DNA from 3 places in the Allofournierella sp. CML151 genome. Region 1 is predicted to be linked to each of the others. Evidence: riboswitches for the same ligand, from Rfam matches in the RefSeq annotation. Region 1 holds a riboswitch; each other region holds the start of a gene.
What was found. A riboswitch is a leader RNA that binds a small molecule or an ion and turns the genes downstream of it on or off. The one in region 1 is predicted to bind lysine.

Region 1 (5,702 bases):
GCTGTTCCGCCCGGAAAAGAACGCCGAGCGCCTGCAGAGCACCCACGAGCGTCTGTGCATCCCCACCATCCCGGTGGAGGACTTCGTGCAGGCGGTGAAGGCTCTGGTGGATGTGGACCGTGACTGGGTGCCCAGCGCTCCCGGCACCAGCCTGTACCTGCGCCCCTTCACCATCGCCACCGAGCCGCACCTGGGTGTAAAGCCCAGCGCCACCTATGAGTTCATCGTCATCGCCTCCCCCTCCGGCGCCTACTACGCCGAGGGCCTGGACCCGGTGAAGATCTACGTGGAGGACGAGTATGTGCGCGCCACTCCCGGCGGCACCGGCTTCATCAAGTGCGGCGGCAACTACGCAGCCAGCCTGGCGGGCCAGATGAAGGCCCACGACCTGGGCTACAGCCAGGTGCTCTGGCTGGACGGCGTGGAGCGCAAGTACGTGGAGGAAGTGGGCAGCATGAACTGCTTCTTCAAGATCGACGGCGTCATCCGCACCGCTCCCACCGTTGGCACCGTGCTGCCCGGCATCACCCGCATGAGCTGCATCGAGCTGCTGCGTGACTGGGGCTACACCGTGGACTGCGACACCCGCCTGTCCATTCAGGAGGTCATGGACGCCGCCCACGCCGGCAAGCTGGAAGAGGTGTTCGGCACCGGCACCGCCGCGGTGGTCAGCCCGGTGGGCAAGCTGTACTACGAGGGCGACGAGGTGACCGTGAACGACGGCAACATCGGCGAAGTGACCCAGCGCCTGTACGACACCCTCACCGGTATCCAGTGGGGCGTTCTGCCCGACGAAAAGGGCTGGATCGTGAAGGTCTGATTGCTTCTTTTTCAACACAAAGCAAAAAGGCATCGGGAATTTTCCCGATGCCTTTTTTGCTTGTTTTGTTTTCTGTTTGAGGCTCAGCCCTGCCGGAAGCGGGCCAGGAACTCGGCGGTGCGCTCGCTTTTCGGCTGCTCGAACAGCTGGTGCGGTTCGCCCTCCTCACAGATCACGCCGTCGGCCATGAACACCACATGGTTGCTCACGTCCCGGGCGAAGGCCATCTCGTGGGTGACCACGATCATGGTCATGCCCTCGGCGGCCAGCTTCTGCATTACGTTCAGCACCTCGCCCACCATCTCCGGGTCCAGGGCACTGGTGGGCTCGTCGAAGAGCAGCAGCTCCGGCTCCATGGCAAGAGCCCGGGCGATGGCCACCCGCTGCTGCTGGCCGCCGGAAAGCTGGCTGGGCTTGGCGTTCACATATTCGGCCATGCCCACCTTTTCCAGATAGAACAGAGCCTTCTGCTCCGCCTCGGCCTTGCTGCGCTTCAATGCCTTGCGCTGGCCCAGCATGCAGTTCTCCAGCACGGTCAGGTTGGAGAACAGGTTGAAGGACTGGAACACCATGCCCACCTTGGTGCGGTAGGCGGGGATGTTGGCGCTCTCGCCGATGTTCTGCCCGTGGAACAGAATCTCGCCGCCGGAGGGCGTCTCCAGCAGGTTCAAACAGCGCAGCAGCGTGGACTTGCCGCTGCCGGAGGGGCCGATGATGGTGGTCACGTCGCCCTTGCAGACGGTGAAGTTGATGTCCCGCAGAATCTCCCGCGGGCCGAAGGATTTATTCAGGTGGCGCACCTCTACAATGGCGCCGGTTTCGGTAGTATTCATCTTGCTCTTCCCCCTTTTCTCACAGGTCCAGGTTGCCGGTGCGCGGCTTGCCGTGCTCCACATAGGGAGGGGCGTTCAGGCCGCCGGTCTGCTTCACCAGCGCGTAGCTGGATTCGCCGTCCATCCGCTTTTCCACCCAGCGCAGGATGGCCGAGCAGACCAGAGTCATCACCAGATAGATGGCCATCTCGATCACTGCCGAGGGGAAGTAGGCGTAAGTGGCGCCCACCACGCCCTTGTGGATGCTGAACAGCTCGGCCACGCCGATGATGAACAGCACGGAAGTATCCTTGATATTGATAATCAGGTTGTTGCCGATCTGAGGCATGATGTTGCGCAGCGCCTGGGGCAGAATGATGCTGGTCATGGTCTGCACATGGGTCAGGCCGATGGCCTTGGCGCCCTCGGTCTGGCCCACCGGGATGGACAGAATGCCGCCGCGCACCGACTCGGCCATGTAAGCGCCGGTGTTCACCGATACGATCACCAGAGCGGCGGTCCACATGTCCAGGTTCCAGCCGAACAGGAAGGCCGCGCCGTAGAAGATCAGCACCGCCTGCAGAATCATGGGGGTGCCGCGGAAGACCTCCACATACACCCGCAGCACGGCGCGGGCCGCGCCCAGCAGCACCTTTTTGCCCATGCCGTCCCGCTTTTCCACCGGGATGGTCTGCACGATGCCGCAGCCAAGGCCGATCACACAGCCGATGGCGGTGCAGATCACCGCGATCACGATGGTGATGCCCGCACCCTTCAGGTAGTTGGTGCCGTAGTTCTGCAGCAGGTACCCGATCTGGGCAAAGAAGCCCTCGGGCAGGCCGTCGCTCAGGGGCTGGATGGCAATGGCCTCATCCATCATGGCGTTGTAGTCGTCCTCGGTCATGGTGGCCAGCACACCGTTGATGGCGTCCTTCAGTTCGGTGTTGCCCTTCTGCACCGAGATGCCGATGTTCACATCCTCGCTGGAGACCTGGAAATTATCCTCGCTGTCGTTGAAGTCCAGCAGCACGAAGTCGCTGTAGGCGTTCAGCGCCGCCTTTGCGGTGGGGATATCGGTGACCACCAGATTTGCCCGGCCGGTCTCCAGCGCCATCAGCATGGCGGGGGCGGATTCCTGCGGGGTGAGGATGGTGACGTCCGGAATCTGGGGCAGACAGCCGTCGTACCAGATGGTGCCCAGCTGGCTGGTGGCGGTGGCGCCCGCCAGCTCGCTCAGGCCCTGGGCCTGGGCATAGGGGCTGTCGGCCCGGGTCAGGCTCACGATGGAGGCGTAGAAGTAGGGGGCGGTGAAATCCACCGACTCCAGCCGCTCACTGGTGATGGACTGGCCCGCAATCACGCAGTCCACGGTGCCGCTCTGCACGGCGGGCACCAGGGAATCCCAGTCCAGCCGCACGATCTCCAGCTCCATACCCAGAGCCTCGGCAATCTTCTTGGCCATCATCACATCGTAGCCGTTGGCGTAGTCGGCGCTGTCCTTGATGGGCACCGCGCCGTTGGAAGAATCCGGCTGGGTCCAGTTGTAGGGGGCGTAGGCGCACTCCATGGCCACCGTCAGGGTGTTGTCGTCCAGCACGCTGCCCTCGGCCGAAACGGCCAGACCGCCGGGAAGGGCGGCAAACAGCAGCAGCGCCAGCACAAGGCTTGCGATCTTTTTCATTGTGTTTTTCCTCCTTTTGCTTTACCGCTGCCCGCCACGCAAAAAAACGGGGCTGCTTTCCTTTCGAAAAGCAGCCCCGCGGAAGTCTCCGTGCGCACCGCAAACGAACGCGGCACGTTGCAGGCAGCCCCGGCCGGGCCGCCCCTTCGGTTTCCCTTGGATAGCGCTTCACGAAAAAACTTCGTGACAGTCCGGCGGATCTTCTCCGCCGACCCAGGCAAGCGCCCCCCCAGACCGGGTTCGCTTCCTTCGGCGGTGTTCCCTTTTGCAGCGGCGGGGGTCTGCCCCGAATGCCGCGTGCTACTCTTGAACACCGCGCCTCTATCACAGCGATATGAATTTAGTTGCCATATTACTCTATTTTCCACAGCTTGTCAAGCCGCTGTGGAAAACTTGGTCTTTTTTTGTAATCAAATCCGGCTTTAAACGGTCTCGATGTAAGCGTTTAGCAGCTGGAAGGTGGCCATCATGCCCTTCACGTGGCTGCGCTCGTAGCCGTGGGAGGCGTACACGCCCGCGCCGATCAGGCCGTGACGCAGGTCCGCGCCCGCCCGCAGGGTGGCCTCCACATCCGAGCCGTAGTGGGGGTACACGTCCACCGCGTAGTCCACACCGGCCGCTTTGGCCGCCGCCACCAGGCCGCTCACCACGTCATAGTGGTAGGGACCGCCGCTGTCCTTGGCGCAGATGGACACCTGATGCTCCTTGCAGGCCAGGCCCTCGCCCACGCAGCCCATGTCCACGCTGATGGCCTCGCCCACACCCTCGGGCACCGAGGCGGAGCCGCCGTGGCCCACCTCCTCAAACACGGTGATGTGCTGCCACACCGCCCGCCGGGTGGTCTTGCCGCTCTCCTTCAGCGCACGGGCATAGCCCAGCAGAATGGCCACGCTCAGCTTGTCGTCCAGGAAACGGCTCTTGATGTAGCCGCTCTCGGTGACGGTGGTGCGGGGGTCAAAGCAGACGATGTCGCCGTTTTCGATGCCCAGTGCGTGGACCTCGGCCTCGGAGAAGACCATCTCGTCCAGCAGAACCTCCATGGTATCCCAGCTGCGCTCGGTCTTGGAGTAGTCGCCGTTCACATGCACCGAGGCGTCGGTCAGCTGGCACACGCCGGTGTAGACCTTGCCCTCCCGGGTGTAGATGCGCACGTTCTCGGCCTCGGCGTTGTTGGGGTTCATGCCGCCCAGAGCGGTGAGCCGCAGCCGGCCGTTGGCCTTCACGCCGCACACCATGCCGCCCAGCGTGTCCAGATGGGCCTCCTGCAGGATGCCGTCGCCGGGCATGGAGCCGTCGCCCGCGCTCAGCTGCACCAGCACGCCGCCCTTGCGGGTGACCTGGGGCTCATAGCCCAGGGCCTTGTATTCCTTCACCAGATAATCCACTGCGTTTTTGGTAAAACCGCTGGGGCTGTCGATGGCCAGCACCGCTTTTACCTGCTGCAGCATATATTCCTGATTGTTCATCTTGTTTTCCCTCCCGATAATCGGTTACAAAGTATTTTCCAGCTCCTCCACCTGGGCCAGCCAGAGGGCGGCACAGGCGTCGCTGGGCATCCGCCAGTCGCCCCGGGGCGACAGGGTCACGGTGCCCACCTTGGGGCCGTCCGGCAGACAGCTGCGCTTGAACTGCTGGGCAAAGAAGCGCCGGTAGAAGTTGCGCAGCCACTGCACCAGCACCGCATCCTCATAGACTCCGGCAAAGGCCCGCTGGGCCAGCCAGAAGATCTTTTTGGGCGCAAAGCCCCAGCGGATGGCATAGTACAAAAAGAAGTCGTGCAGCTCGTAGGGGCCCACGATGGCCTCGGTCTGCTGGGCGATCTCGCCGTTCTCCTTGGCGGGCAGCAGCTCGGGGCTGACCGGGGTGTCCAGAATGTCCTGCAGCACCTCCCGCAGGGCGGGCTCGCTGTTGGCGGCCACGGTGGCCACGATGTGCCGCACCAGCGTCTTGGGCACCGAGCCGTTCACGCCGTACATGCTCATGTGGTCGCCGTTGTAGGTGGCCCAGCCCAGGGCCAGCTCGCTCAGGTCGCCGGTGCCGATCACCAGGCCGCCCATCCGGTTGGCCAGGTTCATCAGCACCAGGGTGCGCACCCGGGCCTGGGTGTTTTCGTAGGTCACGTCCAGCACCGACTCGTCGTGGCCGATGTCCGCAAAGTTGCTGCGCACCGTATCCGCAATGTTCACCTGCCGCAGGCTCACGCCCAGCGCCTCGCACAGCTTCTCCGCGTTGGACTTGGTGCGCTTTGTGGTGCCGAAGCAGGGCATGGTCACCGCGATCACGTCCTTGAGGGGCTTGTCCATCAGCCGGAAGGCCCGGGTCACCACCAGCAGCGCCAGGGTGCTGTCCAGACCGCCGGAAATGCCGATCACCGCGGTGGCGGCGCGGG
Region 2 (5,702 bases), on a different contig from region 1:
GAGATGCAGGTGGAGGTAATGCCTCTGGTCTTTACGCTGGGCGGCAAGAATTACCGTAATTATCCCGATAACCGGGAGCTTTCGCCCAAGGAATTCTACGACCGGCTGCGAGCCGGTGAGGTGAGCACCACCAGCCAGATCAACCAGGCGGATTTCCTGGATACCTTTACCCCTGTTCTGGAGCAGGGAAAGGACATTCTGTACCTGGCCTTCTCCAGCGGCCTTTCCGGCACTTTCAATTCCGCCCGTCTGGCTGCTGAGGATCTGCGGGAGCAGTTCCCCGAGCGCACCATCGAGGTGATCGATACCCTGCAGGCCAGCATGGGCGAGGGCCTGGCGGTGTATTATGCCGCCTGCCTGAAAAACGAGGGCAAGAGCCTGCGTGAGGTGGCAGACTGGTTTGTGGAAAACCGCCAGTCCATCTGCGCCTGGTTCACGGTGGATGACCTGATGTTCCTGAAGCGGGGCGGCCGCGTAAGCGGCGCCGCGGCGGTGGCCGGCACCCTGCTGGGCATCAAGCCGGTGCTGCATGTGGACGAGGAAGGCAAGCTGATCCCCATGGAAAAGGTGCGCGGGCGCAAGGCCAGCCTGGACGCTCTGGTCAAGCACTTCGCCGCCAGCACCTACGACCGCAGCGAGCAGGTGGTCTTTGTGAGCCACGGCGACTGCCTGGAGGACTGCCGCTATGTGGCCGACAAGATCGCCGCTCTGGGCGTAAAACGGGTGTGCATTTCCACCATCGGCCCGGTGATCGGCGCCCATTCCGGCCCCGGCACCGTCGCCCTGTTCTTCCGTGCAGAAAAACGATAATTTTAAAGAACAAGCGGGCGGGATCGAAAGATCCCGCCCGCTTTCTTTTTTATTGAATGGCCGCTCCCATAGCCCGGGCCTGTTCCAGTGCCGAGTGTCCGGTCATCTCGCCCGGACCCTGCACGCCGCCCGCAAATACGGTGCCTGCCAGTTCCAGGTTTTCAAAGCAGTCGATCCAACCCTGGATACCGCTTTCCGCACGCTTTGGCACAAAGTCCTCGGTTTCAGCGGCCGCACTGAGCAGATACACCTGCCGGAAGGCGTTCTCTCTCCCGTACAGCGGCTCGGTACGGTCCAGGAAGGTTTTCAGCTGGCCGCACAGCTCGTAATAATAGATGGGCGTGGCAAAGGCCACCACCTGAGCAGCGCGCAGCTTTTCCAGCAGCGGGGCCACATCGTCCCGAATCACACAGCTGCCGGTTTTCTGGCAGGCAGTGCAGCCCCGGCAGAACCGGATCTCCTTGTCCCGCAGGCTCACCAGCTCCACCTCATGGCCCGCCTGCCGTGCACCTTCGGCAAACTGCTCGGCCAGTGCATGGGAATTGCTGCCCGGCCGCAGGCTGGCGCTGATAACCAGAACCTTCTTTTTCATCTTGATCCCCCTTTCTTGTATATTATTTATTTGATTATACAAAAAGTTGATCCGTCAAAAAAGGCCCGGCAGCGCCGGGCCTTTTGCTTACAGGGTACGCAGGGCGTCCTGCAGGGCGGTTTTCTGGGTGGTTTTTTCATCCTTCTGTTTGATGACCCGGGCAGGAACACCGGCCACCACAGCGCCCGCAGGCACATCCTCGATGACCACGCTGCCGGCGGCAATCACCGCGCCTTCGCCCACATGCACGCCCTCGATGACTACCGCGTTGGCACCCACCAGAACGTCGTCCTCCAGGATCACCGGCTTTGCGCTGGCGGGCTCGACCACACCGGCCAGCACCGCGCCCGCGCCCACATGGCAATGCTTGCCCACCGTGGCCCGGCCGCCCAGCACAGCGCCCATATCGATCATGGTGCCCTCGCCGATGACAGCTCCAATGTTGATGATGGCGCCCATCATGATGACCGCCGCGTCGCCGATCTCCACCTGCTCTCGGATGATGGCGCCCGGCTCGATGCGGGCATTGATGCCCTTCAGGTCCAGCAGGGGAATGGCCGAATTGCGGCAGTCGTTTTCCACCACCATGTCCTCAATTTTATCCGCATTGGCCTCCAGAATGGGGCCAAGCTCCTTCCAGTCGCCAAACACGATCTTGGCACCGGTGCCGAACACCTTGGCGGAGCCGTAGTTCAGGGGCTCCTTCTCCTGAATGGTGATCTTCACCGGGGTCTTCTTCTCGGCGTTTGCGATGTACTGAATAATCTGTTCTGCGTTCACGTGTCTTTTCCCACCTTGTTGCTTTGTTTTGGCCGTTCTATTATGCCACATTCCCGGCCATTTTTCAAACCCCTGCGCTCAAACCAGTCCGGCAGCCTTCAGGGCAGCGGTCAGCTTGGCCTTTGCGGCTTCACCCATGGGCCCCAGAGGCTGGCGATAACCACCCACATCCATGCCCATCTGGTTCATGGCCTCCTTCACGGGGATGGGGTTTACCTCCAGGAACAGACCGTTGATCACGTCCAGCAGGCCCAGCTGGGTCTCCAGCGCCTTCTGCCGGTCCCCGTTCAGATAGTTCATGACCATATCGTGGGTCTGGCGGGGCAGAATGTTGGCCAGCACCGAGATCACGCCGCTGCCGCCCAGCGACAGAATGGGCAGAACCATATCATCATTGCCGGAATAGAGGGCGAAATCCTCGTTCACATAGCGGGCGATCTTGGCGGTGTAGCTCAGGTTGCCGGAGGCCTCCTTGATGCCCATGATGTTGGGATGGGTCGACAGGCGGCGCACCACATCCTCGGAGATACCGCAGCCGGTGCGGCCGGGCACATTGTACAGAATGCAGGGGATATGCACTGCATCCGCCACCGTCTTGAAGTGGTTGTACATACCCTCCTCATTGGTCTTGTTGTAGTAAGGAGTGATCAGCAGCAGACCGTCCGCCCCCAGCTTTTCAAAGCTCAGGCTCTTTTCCAGCATGGTCTGAGTGCAGTTGGAACCGCTGCCCGCAATCACCGGCACCCGGCCGGCCACCCGCTTGACCACGAATTCGCAGACTGCGTCGTCCTCCTCATGGCTCATGGCCGAGCTCTCGCCGGTGGTGCCCAGAATCAGCAAACCATCGGTGCCGTTTTCCAGGTGGAAGTCCACCAGCTGGGCCAGTTTTTCAAAATTAACGCTTCCATCCTCATGGAAGGGGGTGATCAGGGCCACGATGGAGCCCTTCAGATTCTTTGCGGTCATAACGGCTGCTCCTCTCTCTATTTGTAAGCTTGCATACAACAAAAAACGCGCCGGAAGGGCGCTGCGGCCTTACCGGCGCGTGGACAATACCACCGCTTACAGGTAAGATAGCGCCCCCGCGGTCCTTCCGCGGACAGTGCCGCGGGTATTCCCCGGGGCCCCATCGGCGCCGCCGTGCCCGGATGCGCCGATTCGGCGGGCTTGCCCCGCCCCACGCTCCGTGCCTGCCGGCTCCTGTGGGGTTCATCGCACCCGCGCCTCTATCCATATATCTGCATCATAGCACGCTATCAAGGTGAAGTCAACGGCTTTTTCCTTCTTTTCCCCGGCGTTTCCGCGCTTGTGCATCCGGGCCGGGTGCCTTATAATAGGAGCAAAACGCAAACAAAAGCCGGCGTACCATGCTATGCCACCGGCTGAGAGGGGAGAGACATTTCATGACGCAGCAGCTGCTGACCCAATACCGCCGGGACCTGCACCAGATCCCGGAAACCGACTTTGACCTGCCCGAAACCCTGGCCTATATCCGCCGGGTGCTGGAGCAGTATCCCTGCACCCTGTTTTCGCCCTGCGAAAGCACCCTGTGCGCCTACTTTGACGCAGGCAAGCCCCACACTGCTGCCTTCCGGGCCGATATGGACGCTCTGCCCATCGCCGAGCGCAGCGGCTGCGACTACGCCTCCCGCCACGAAGGCAAAATGCACGCCTGCGGTCACGACGGCCACATGGCCATGGTGCTGGCGCTGGCCGGGCGGGTGAGCGAAGTGCTGGACAAGCTGCCCCGGAACGTGCTGCTGGTGTTCCAGCCCGCCGAGGAGACCACCGGCGGCGCAAAACTGGTGTGCGACAGCGGCGTGTTTGAAGAATACCACTGCGACCGGATCTTCGGCTGGCATCTTTGGCCGGACCTGCCTGCCGGAGCCATCGCCAGCCGACCCGGTCCGCTGCTGGCCCGCTCCAGTGAGGTGACCGTGACCGTAACCGGCAAAAGCAGCCACGTGGCCAAGCCCCACGAGGGACGGGATGCATTGTATGCCGCTTCCGCCTTTTTGTGCGAGAGCTACCGGCGGATGGAGCTGCTGGGCCGGGCGGAGGAGCCCCGCCTGCTGAAATTCGGCAAGCTGACCAGTGGTCAGGCCCGCAATGCCATCAGCGACTCCAGCCTGCTGCTGGGCACCCTACGGGTCTATTCCGACGAGATGTTCAACGCCGCCGAGGCCATGCTGCGGGATCTGGCCAACACCCTCGAGCGGGAAACCGGCTGCAGCTTTACCATCGCCTTCTCGGCCGGCTATCCGCCGGTGCGCAACGACCAGGCCCTGTTTGAGCAGGCTCGCACCGCCCTGGCTGAGCTCCAGGTGCTGGACGAACCGCTGATGATCTCGGAGGATTTTTCCTTCTATCAGCAGCAGCTGCCCGGTCTGTTTTTGCTGCTGGGCACCGGAACCGGTATTCCTCTGCATGCGGATACCTTCGATTTTGACGAAAGCGTGCTGGCCGCCGGACTCGCTGCAGACGAACTGCTACTGTTCTTGAACTGAATACACTTTTTTCTTGAATTCCCCATAGAACTGCTTGCCCTTGTTATTGCAAGCAGTTCTATGGGATTTTTTGTTTGCTTATCAAGGACATATCTCCAGCAAATCGCCTGTTTTCACACTTTTTTCACTTGTATCCCTATGCATTTTCACAAAATACTTTCTCACTGTTTGACTTTATCACTTTCGCGCAGTATAACGCTAAACAACGACAGAGATGTCAGGGGCCGGCGGGCAGATTCCCGCCGGGCTGCCTGCTCTTTTTTCGTTTCAAGGGGTTTGCGAAGATCCAATCCAAAAAGAGAGGAGCACACACACATGAAACTTTGGAAACGCATGGGCGCCGCCGCACTGGCCGGTGCACTGGCGCTGAGCATGGTCGCCTGCGGCGGCGGCGACGCTGCAGCCAGCGGCACTTCCACCGCGGCGTCCTCTTCCGGCACTGCGGCCGCAACCGGCAGCAACGTGCTGAATGTTATGACTGAGGTCGAGGTCGCCTCGCTGGACCCCCAGCTGGCCACCGACGGCACCAGCTTTGAGGTAATCGCCGACTTCACCGACGGCCTGATGCAGATGGACGCGGACGGTCAGCCCGTTCCCGCCATTGCCGAGAGCTACGAGGTGAGCGAGGACGGCTGCACCTACACCTTCCACCTGCGTGAGGATGCCAACTGGTCCAACGGCGATCCCGTTACCGCCAACGACTTCGTGTTCGCCTGGCAGCGCGCGGCTGATCCCGCCACCGCCTCCGAGTACAGCTACATGATGAGCGACATCGGCCAGATCAAGAACGCCGCCGAGATCATCGCCGGCGAGATGGATAAGAGCGAGCTGGGCGTCACCGCAGTGGACGAAAAGACCCTGCAGGTGGAGCTGACCGTTCCCGTTCCCTACTTCCTGAACCTGATGTATTTCCCCACCTTCTACCCGGTGAACCAGGCATTCTATGAGGGCCTGGCTGAGGGCACCTTCGGAACCAGCCCGGACACCGTGCTGAGCAACGGCGCCTTCATTCT
Region 3 (5,702 bases), on a different contig from region 1:
CATCGCCCTTCAGCGTGCTGCGGGTCACGGCGCACTGGATGCAGGCCAGTGCCCGGGGCAGCTCCACCGGGCAGTCGGTGCCGCTGGACACCCAGACCCCCGCGTCCATCAGGGTGCGGAAGGCGTAGCTGGTGGAGGCCAGCTCCTCGCCCACCCGGTCGGTGACCATATGGATGTCGTAGTCCAGGAAGATGGGCTGGGCATACACTTGCAGGCCCATCTCCTCGATCTTTTTCAGCTGGTCGGGGCGGGTGATCTGGCAGTGCACCACACCGTGGCGATGGTCCGCCCGGGGATGCTCCGCCAGCGCCTTCTCGTAGGATTCCAGCACCCGGTCCAGAATGCCGTCGCCGATGGTGTGCACCGCCACCTGCATGCCGTGTTCGTTGGCACAGCCGATCAGGTCGTCGAACTGCTGCTGCGTATAGATGGCGATGCCCCGGTAGCCGGGCTTGTCGGCATAATCCCGGCTCAGGTAGGCGCTGCGGGCGCCCAGAGAGCCGTCGCCCAGAATCTTCAGCGGGCCCACCTTGACCCATTCGTCGCCCCAGCCGGTGTTATAGCCCTCGGCAATGAACTCCTCCAGCGCCTTCACACTGGTGAGCTGGGCCTGCTGGTACATACGCACGGTCATCTTGCCCTCGGCCTCCAGCTGGGCGTAGGCCTCCATCACCTCCCGCCAGTCCACGGTGGCAAAGGCGTCGAAGTCGTCGGTCTGGCAGGAGGTCACGCCATAGGCGTTCAAGTGCTTCTGAGCGTCCAGCAGCATGGTCTTCAAATCCTCCACGCTGGGCTTGGGCAGCTTGGAATACACCAGCTCCATGCCGTTTTCCCGGAACACGCCGTTGGGCTGACCGTCCGGTCCGATTTCAAAGCAGCCGCCTTCCGGCTGCGGGGTTGCGGCGGTAACACCGATCATCTCCAAGGCCTTGGTGTTCACCACACAGGTGTGGCCACAGGTGCGTACAATGCACACCGGATGCTCCCGGCTCACCTGGTCCAGATCCTGCCGGGTGGGGAAGCGCTGTTCATCGGTGAAATAGTCGTGATTCCAGCCGCGGCCCCGCACCCACTGACCGGGGGCGAAGTTCTTCTCCTTCAAAAAGGCGCGCATGGTGTCCAGCACCTCTGCCAGCGATCCGGTGTGGCTGGACAGGTCCGCCACCTGCAGTGCATAACCGTAGTTGAGCAGATGCATGTGGGAATCGTTGAAGCCCGCGCAGACAAAGGCCCCTTCCAGATCCACCACCTGGGCCTCCGGCCCGGCTGCCAGCCGGGCCTGCTCCGCGCCGCCCGCAAAGACAAAGCGGCCGTCCTCCACCACAAAGGCCTCGGTCAGGGGCAGCTGGCCGGTGTAGACCCGCCCGTTTTCATAAAGAGTACGCATAAAAAGTTCCTCCATTGGTCAAAAGCCGGGGCCTCTTCAAAAAGGCCCCGGCCTGCATTGTTCTGCGTTGAATTATTTCTGAGCCGCCTTCTCTTTTTCCAAAGCTGCCTTTACTTCGGGCTTATCTTCATAGAAGATGGCCATATTCGGGTCCACCTGGCCGATGTGCATGTAGCGTGCCTTGTAGTCCTTGAGCAGCTTGAGGTACTGGCCGGACAGAATCAGGATCACCGCCACGTTCACAAAGGTGGGAATGCCGCTGGTGATGTCCACCAGGGTCCAGATGCTCAGATCGCCCACATAGATCAGGTACAAAGTCAGCAGGAAGGGAGGCACTGCGTAGAAGTACTTGAACATGAGCAGCAGGTACTTCTTGACCTGGGGATGGTTCTTGGCCAGATGGCGCAGTACCACTTCGTAGTAGGCATACCAGCCACCGGAGGTGGTGATCGAGAATACCACCATGATGAGGGTCAGGATCACGGTGCCGAACATGCCGAAGTTGTGGGTGAACACATTCAGCGCCAGGGTGGCGTTGGTGGCGCCGCTGGTCCACTCGCCGGAAACCAGCACGGTGATGGCGGTGATGGTGCAGACCACGAAGGTGTCCACAAACACCTCAAAGGAGCCCCACAGCCCCTGCTCCACCGGGTGGCGGGTCTGGCTGGAGGCGTGGATCATGGGACTGCTGCCCCAGCCAGCCTCGTTGGAGTATACGCTGCGGGCCATGCCGGTGGAGATCACCTTGGACACGCTGGCGCCCGCAAAGCCGCCCAGCGCGGCGGAACCGGTGAAGGCCTCGCCAAAAATGGCGCCCAGGGTGGGCAGCAGATTGTCCAGATGCATGAGGATAATAATGATGCCCAGAATCAGGTAGGACAGGCTCATAATGGGCACCAGCTTGGTGAGAATCTGACCCAGCTTTTTCACGCCGCCCCAGATCATAAAGTACAGAAGCAGCACAATGATCAGCGCCGCGATGGCCTGGGGAACGCCCAGAGACTGAGCCACCACCTCAGAGGTGGTGAAGGTGGAGGCGCTGATGAAGAAGGTGGAGAAGATGCCGATGCCGAACACAAAGGCCAGCGGCAGCCACAGCTTGCCCCAGTGGCGCTCCTCGCCAAGGCCCCGCTCCATATAGTAGGTGGGGCCGCCGTAGGGCACGCCGTTTTCATCGGTGCGGCGGTAGTACACCGCCAGGGTCACCTCCACCTGCTTGATGAGCATGCCCAGGAAGGCGGTGAGCCACATCCAGAACACAGCGCCGGGGCCGCCGGTGGTCACGGCGGTGGCCACGCCCGCAATGTTGCCGAAGCCCACCGAGCCGCCCACAGCGGTGGCAATGGCTTCGTAGGGAGTGAGCAGGCCCTTTTCATCGGCGCTCTCGTCGGTGCGGTGGAACAGCCGGCCCAGGGTACGGCTGAAGATGTAGCCCAGGTGACGTACCTGGAAGAACTTGGTGCGCAGGGTGAAGTACACACCGGTAACGATCATCAGGATGATCAGCGGCGGGCCCCAGATGATGTTGTTCAGGGCATTCAGAAAGTTCGACATGATGTTGTGATTCCTCCTTTGTATTCCATCGGATACCATCACAACCACCCGTCACGCCCCGACCATGCCGCAAAAAAAGAGGGGCCGCGACGCCGGAATTTGCATCGCCACCCCCCTGTGAAAGAACGGAACAAAACCCCAATAGCGCCACCACTTTGTTCAAGTGAGAGTGCGCCGCCTGCTGGACGGCACCCCAACAGACACCCCGCTGCCGCCTGGGAATCTGTTTCGGCAAACCGCCTCTTCCTGCAAAGATCTTTGGCCGGCAGGCCTCCCTTTGCAGTACCATACGGTTTGCGCCTCTATTGTGTGGTATTCAATTTACTTTCCTATAATAAAACGGTAATGCGCGCTTGTCAACGGCTTTTTTCTTATTTTTATACGTCTTTTGTGCATTTTCAGCCATTTTTGCTCAACAGGAGGCCGGGTCCGGCTGTTTTGCCTGATAGGTCCAGGGTCCATCCACCGCCTGAGCAGCGAAAACGGCGCACCAGTCGTATCCGTTCACGCCGGTGGGTTCCTGGGTCAGGCAGAGCTGCCAGCTGCCGTCCTCCTGCTGCCGCAGCCAGGACACCCGGTACAAGAACCCCACACCGTCCAGCTGTGCATCCTCCCAGGGCAGCTCCAGCGTCTGCCAGCTTTCGCCCCGGTCCGGGCTGTAATAAAGGTCCGGCCAGTTGTTTTCGCTGGAGGTCTCCACCGAGATCACCAGCGCGCCTTCGGCACCGGCCGCCACGCCGCAGATGGGGTAGTGACCATCCACCTCGGCGGGCAGTGCAAGCGCTTCAAAGCCCTCGCCGCCGGGGGAGCAGCGAAACAGCTCGGTCTTTCCGCCGGTGCCCATGCTCCAGTCGCAGCCCGCCGCCGCATATAGGGTGCCGTCCGGCGCCCCACAGAGCATCCGCCGGTCCGGCGTGTGGGGATAGCTGCCCATGGCCTGTTCCCGCCAGGTGGTGCCGCCGTCCGGGCTGTAGACGATCACCGGCAGTTCGCCGCCCAGCACAAAGCCCACCGGGCCGTCCTCCTGCGGGGAGATATACCAGCTGCTGCGGGTCACGGCGGTGCAGGCTTCGATGCATTCCGCCAGCAGTCCCTCGAACCGGCTGGGCAGGGCGTTCCAGTTTTCGCCCCAGTCCCGGGTGTAGAACAGATGCCCCTCATTTGTGACCCGGATATCGGTCTGTTCATACAGCTGCGGATTGCCCAGCCAGCGTGCTTCGTCCGCCGGCGCAAAGCAGAAGCGTGCGGTGCGGGTACCTGCCCGATCCTCATCCTCCGCCTGGCGCACGGTGAGCATCCAGGTGGGGGAGCCATCCGCCTTGCCGTATTGTCCCGCCTGGTACATGGCCAGATCAAAGCCCTCCGGGGCCGCTGACATGTCCACCACAGTCTGACCGCCCTCCGGGCGGGAAAAGGCGGTGAATTCCACCAGAAGGGGAGTGCCCAGCGCCATCTGCAGATCGTCTTGAGGCAGGGCGCGCAGCCGCTCAGCCACAAGCTCCAGCCGCAGGTTGGGATTTTCCGAGGTGTCCGCGCTGGTTCCGGCATCGCTATCCATCAGAGTCCCCACGTTATTCACATCCTGGTACAGACGGCCGGTGACCGCGTTCCATTCCATCCGGTACCCCTGGAGGAATTGTCCATCCCGGTAGGCATACAAATCCGCCTCCATGGAAAGGGGCAGGCCGTCTGTGCCCAGAGTCAGGGACAGGGAATGCAGATTCCAGCTCAGGTTTTCGGCATCCTCCAGACCCTGGCGCAGCCATTCCTCCAGCGCATCGGTGAAGGGACCGAAACCCTGCTGCATCAGATCGTAGGCCTCCAGCTCCACCCAGCGGGGCTCCGGCGTGGGGGCAGGCTGGGACTCCTGCTGTGCCGGGGCGGAAAGCATCTGTTCAATCCGCCACAGGATTTCGCTGACCTGACCGGCAGTCCGCTCCAGCAGGGTGCAGCCGGTGAGGCTGACCGCCAGCAGCAGGCAGAGCGCCGCTGTCATCCATCGCTTCATTCCGTTCATCCCCCCTGTTTGCACATCCATTCGCCTTTATGATACCGCGGGCAGACCGCCCCGGCAAGCCCGGACGATCTGGCGGAACAAAAAAGCCGGATGCACGCAGCAAAAGCGTGCATCCGGCTTGATTGGGTTTTGTTTATTGTTTGGGAAACCGGTCGAGTCGTCAAATGGGTGCTGGCGTACCTCGCTGAGAAAAATCCGGTGCGTACCCGTTTGCGTACCGCTTCCCGTTACCGGTCGAGTCCGCTCAAAAACCGCCGGCGGTGCGGGGGAAGGGCAGAACGTCGCGGATGTTGGGGATGCCGGTCAAGTACATGATCAGGCGCTCGAAGCCTAGACCGTAACCGGCATGCTTGGCGCTGCCGAAGCGGCGCAGATCCATGTACCAGGTGTAGTCGGTGCAATCCATGCCCAGCTCTTCCATGCGGGCCTTCAGCAGCTCGTAGCGCTCCTCACGCTGGCTGCCGCCGATCAGCTCACCCACGCCGGGCACCAGCATATCGGCCGCGGCAACGGTCTTGCCGTCCTCGTTCTGGCGCATGTAGAAGCTCTTGATCTCCTTGGGATAATCGGTCACGAACACCGGCTTTTTGAAGATCTGCTCGGTGAGGTAACGCTCGTGCTCGGTCTGCAGGTCCACGCCCCATTCCACCTTGTACTGGAACTGGTCGTTGTGCTCCTTCAGCAGCTCCACCGCGTCGGTGTAGCTGACCCGGGCAAACTCGGCGTTCACCAGAGCGTTCAGGC

Region 2: linked by a shared signal. The riboswitch ahead of dapA (4-hydroxy-tetrahydrodipicolinate synthase) and the one ahead of PH256_RS15255 (ABC transporter substrate-binding protein/permease) in region 1 are both predicted to bind lysine.
Region 3: linked by a shared signal. The riboswitch ahead of PH256_RS10275 (alanine/glycine:cation symporter family protein) and the one ahead of PH256_RS15255 (ABC transporter substrate-binding protein/permease) in region 1 are both predicted to bind lysine.

Annotation. Positions count from the first base shown of each region.
Region 1 is NZ_JAPNNW010000005.1:101,441-107,142, reverse strand. Features, by position in the region: gene PH256_RS05570 (branched-chain amino acid aminotransferase) at 1-820, shown strand, start outside; gene PH256_RS05565 (amino acid ABC transporter ATP-binding protein) at 904-1,653, opposite strand; gene PH256_RS15255 (ABC transporter substrate-binding protein/permease) at 1,673-3,313, opposite strand; lysine riboswitch at 3,467-3,645, opposite strand; gene PH256_RS05550 (M42 family metallopeptidase) at 3,736-4,779, opposite strand; gene PH256_RS05545 (NAD(+) synthase) at 4,804-5,702, opposite strand, start outside.
Region 2 is NZ_JAPNNW010000013.1:18,058-23,759, reverse strand. Features, by position in the region: gene PH256_RS10195 (DegV family protein) at 1-810, shown strand, start outside; gene PH256_RS10190 (flavodoxin family protein) at 860-1,402, opposite strand; gene dapD (2,3,4,5-tetrahydropyridine-2,6-dicarboxylate N-acetyltransferase) at 1,490-2,182, opposite strand; gene dapA (4-hydroxy-tetrahydrodipicolinate synthase) at 2,261-3,148, opposite strand; lysine riboswitch at 3,249-3,419, opposite strand; gene PH256_RS10175 (amidohydrolase) at 3,586-4,689, shown strand; gene PH256_RS10170 (peptide ABC transporter substrate-binding protein) at 5,005-5,702, shown strand, end outside.
Region 3 is NZ_JAPNNW010000013.1:37,125-42,826, reverse strand. Features, by position in the region: gene PH256_RS10280 (amidohydrolase) at 1-1,387, opposite strand, end outside; gene PH256_RS10275 (alanine/glycine:cation symporter family protein) at 1,460-2,941, opposite strand; lysine riboswitch at 3,076-3,254, opposite strand; gene PH256_RS10270 (WD40/YVTN/BNR-like repeat-containing protein) at 3,354-4,949, opposite strand; gene asnS (asparagine--tRNA ligase) at 5,203-5,702, opposite strand, start outside.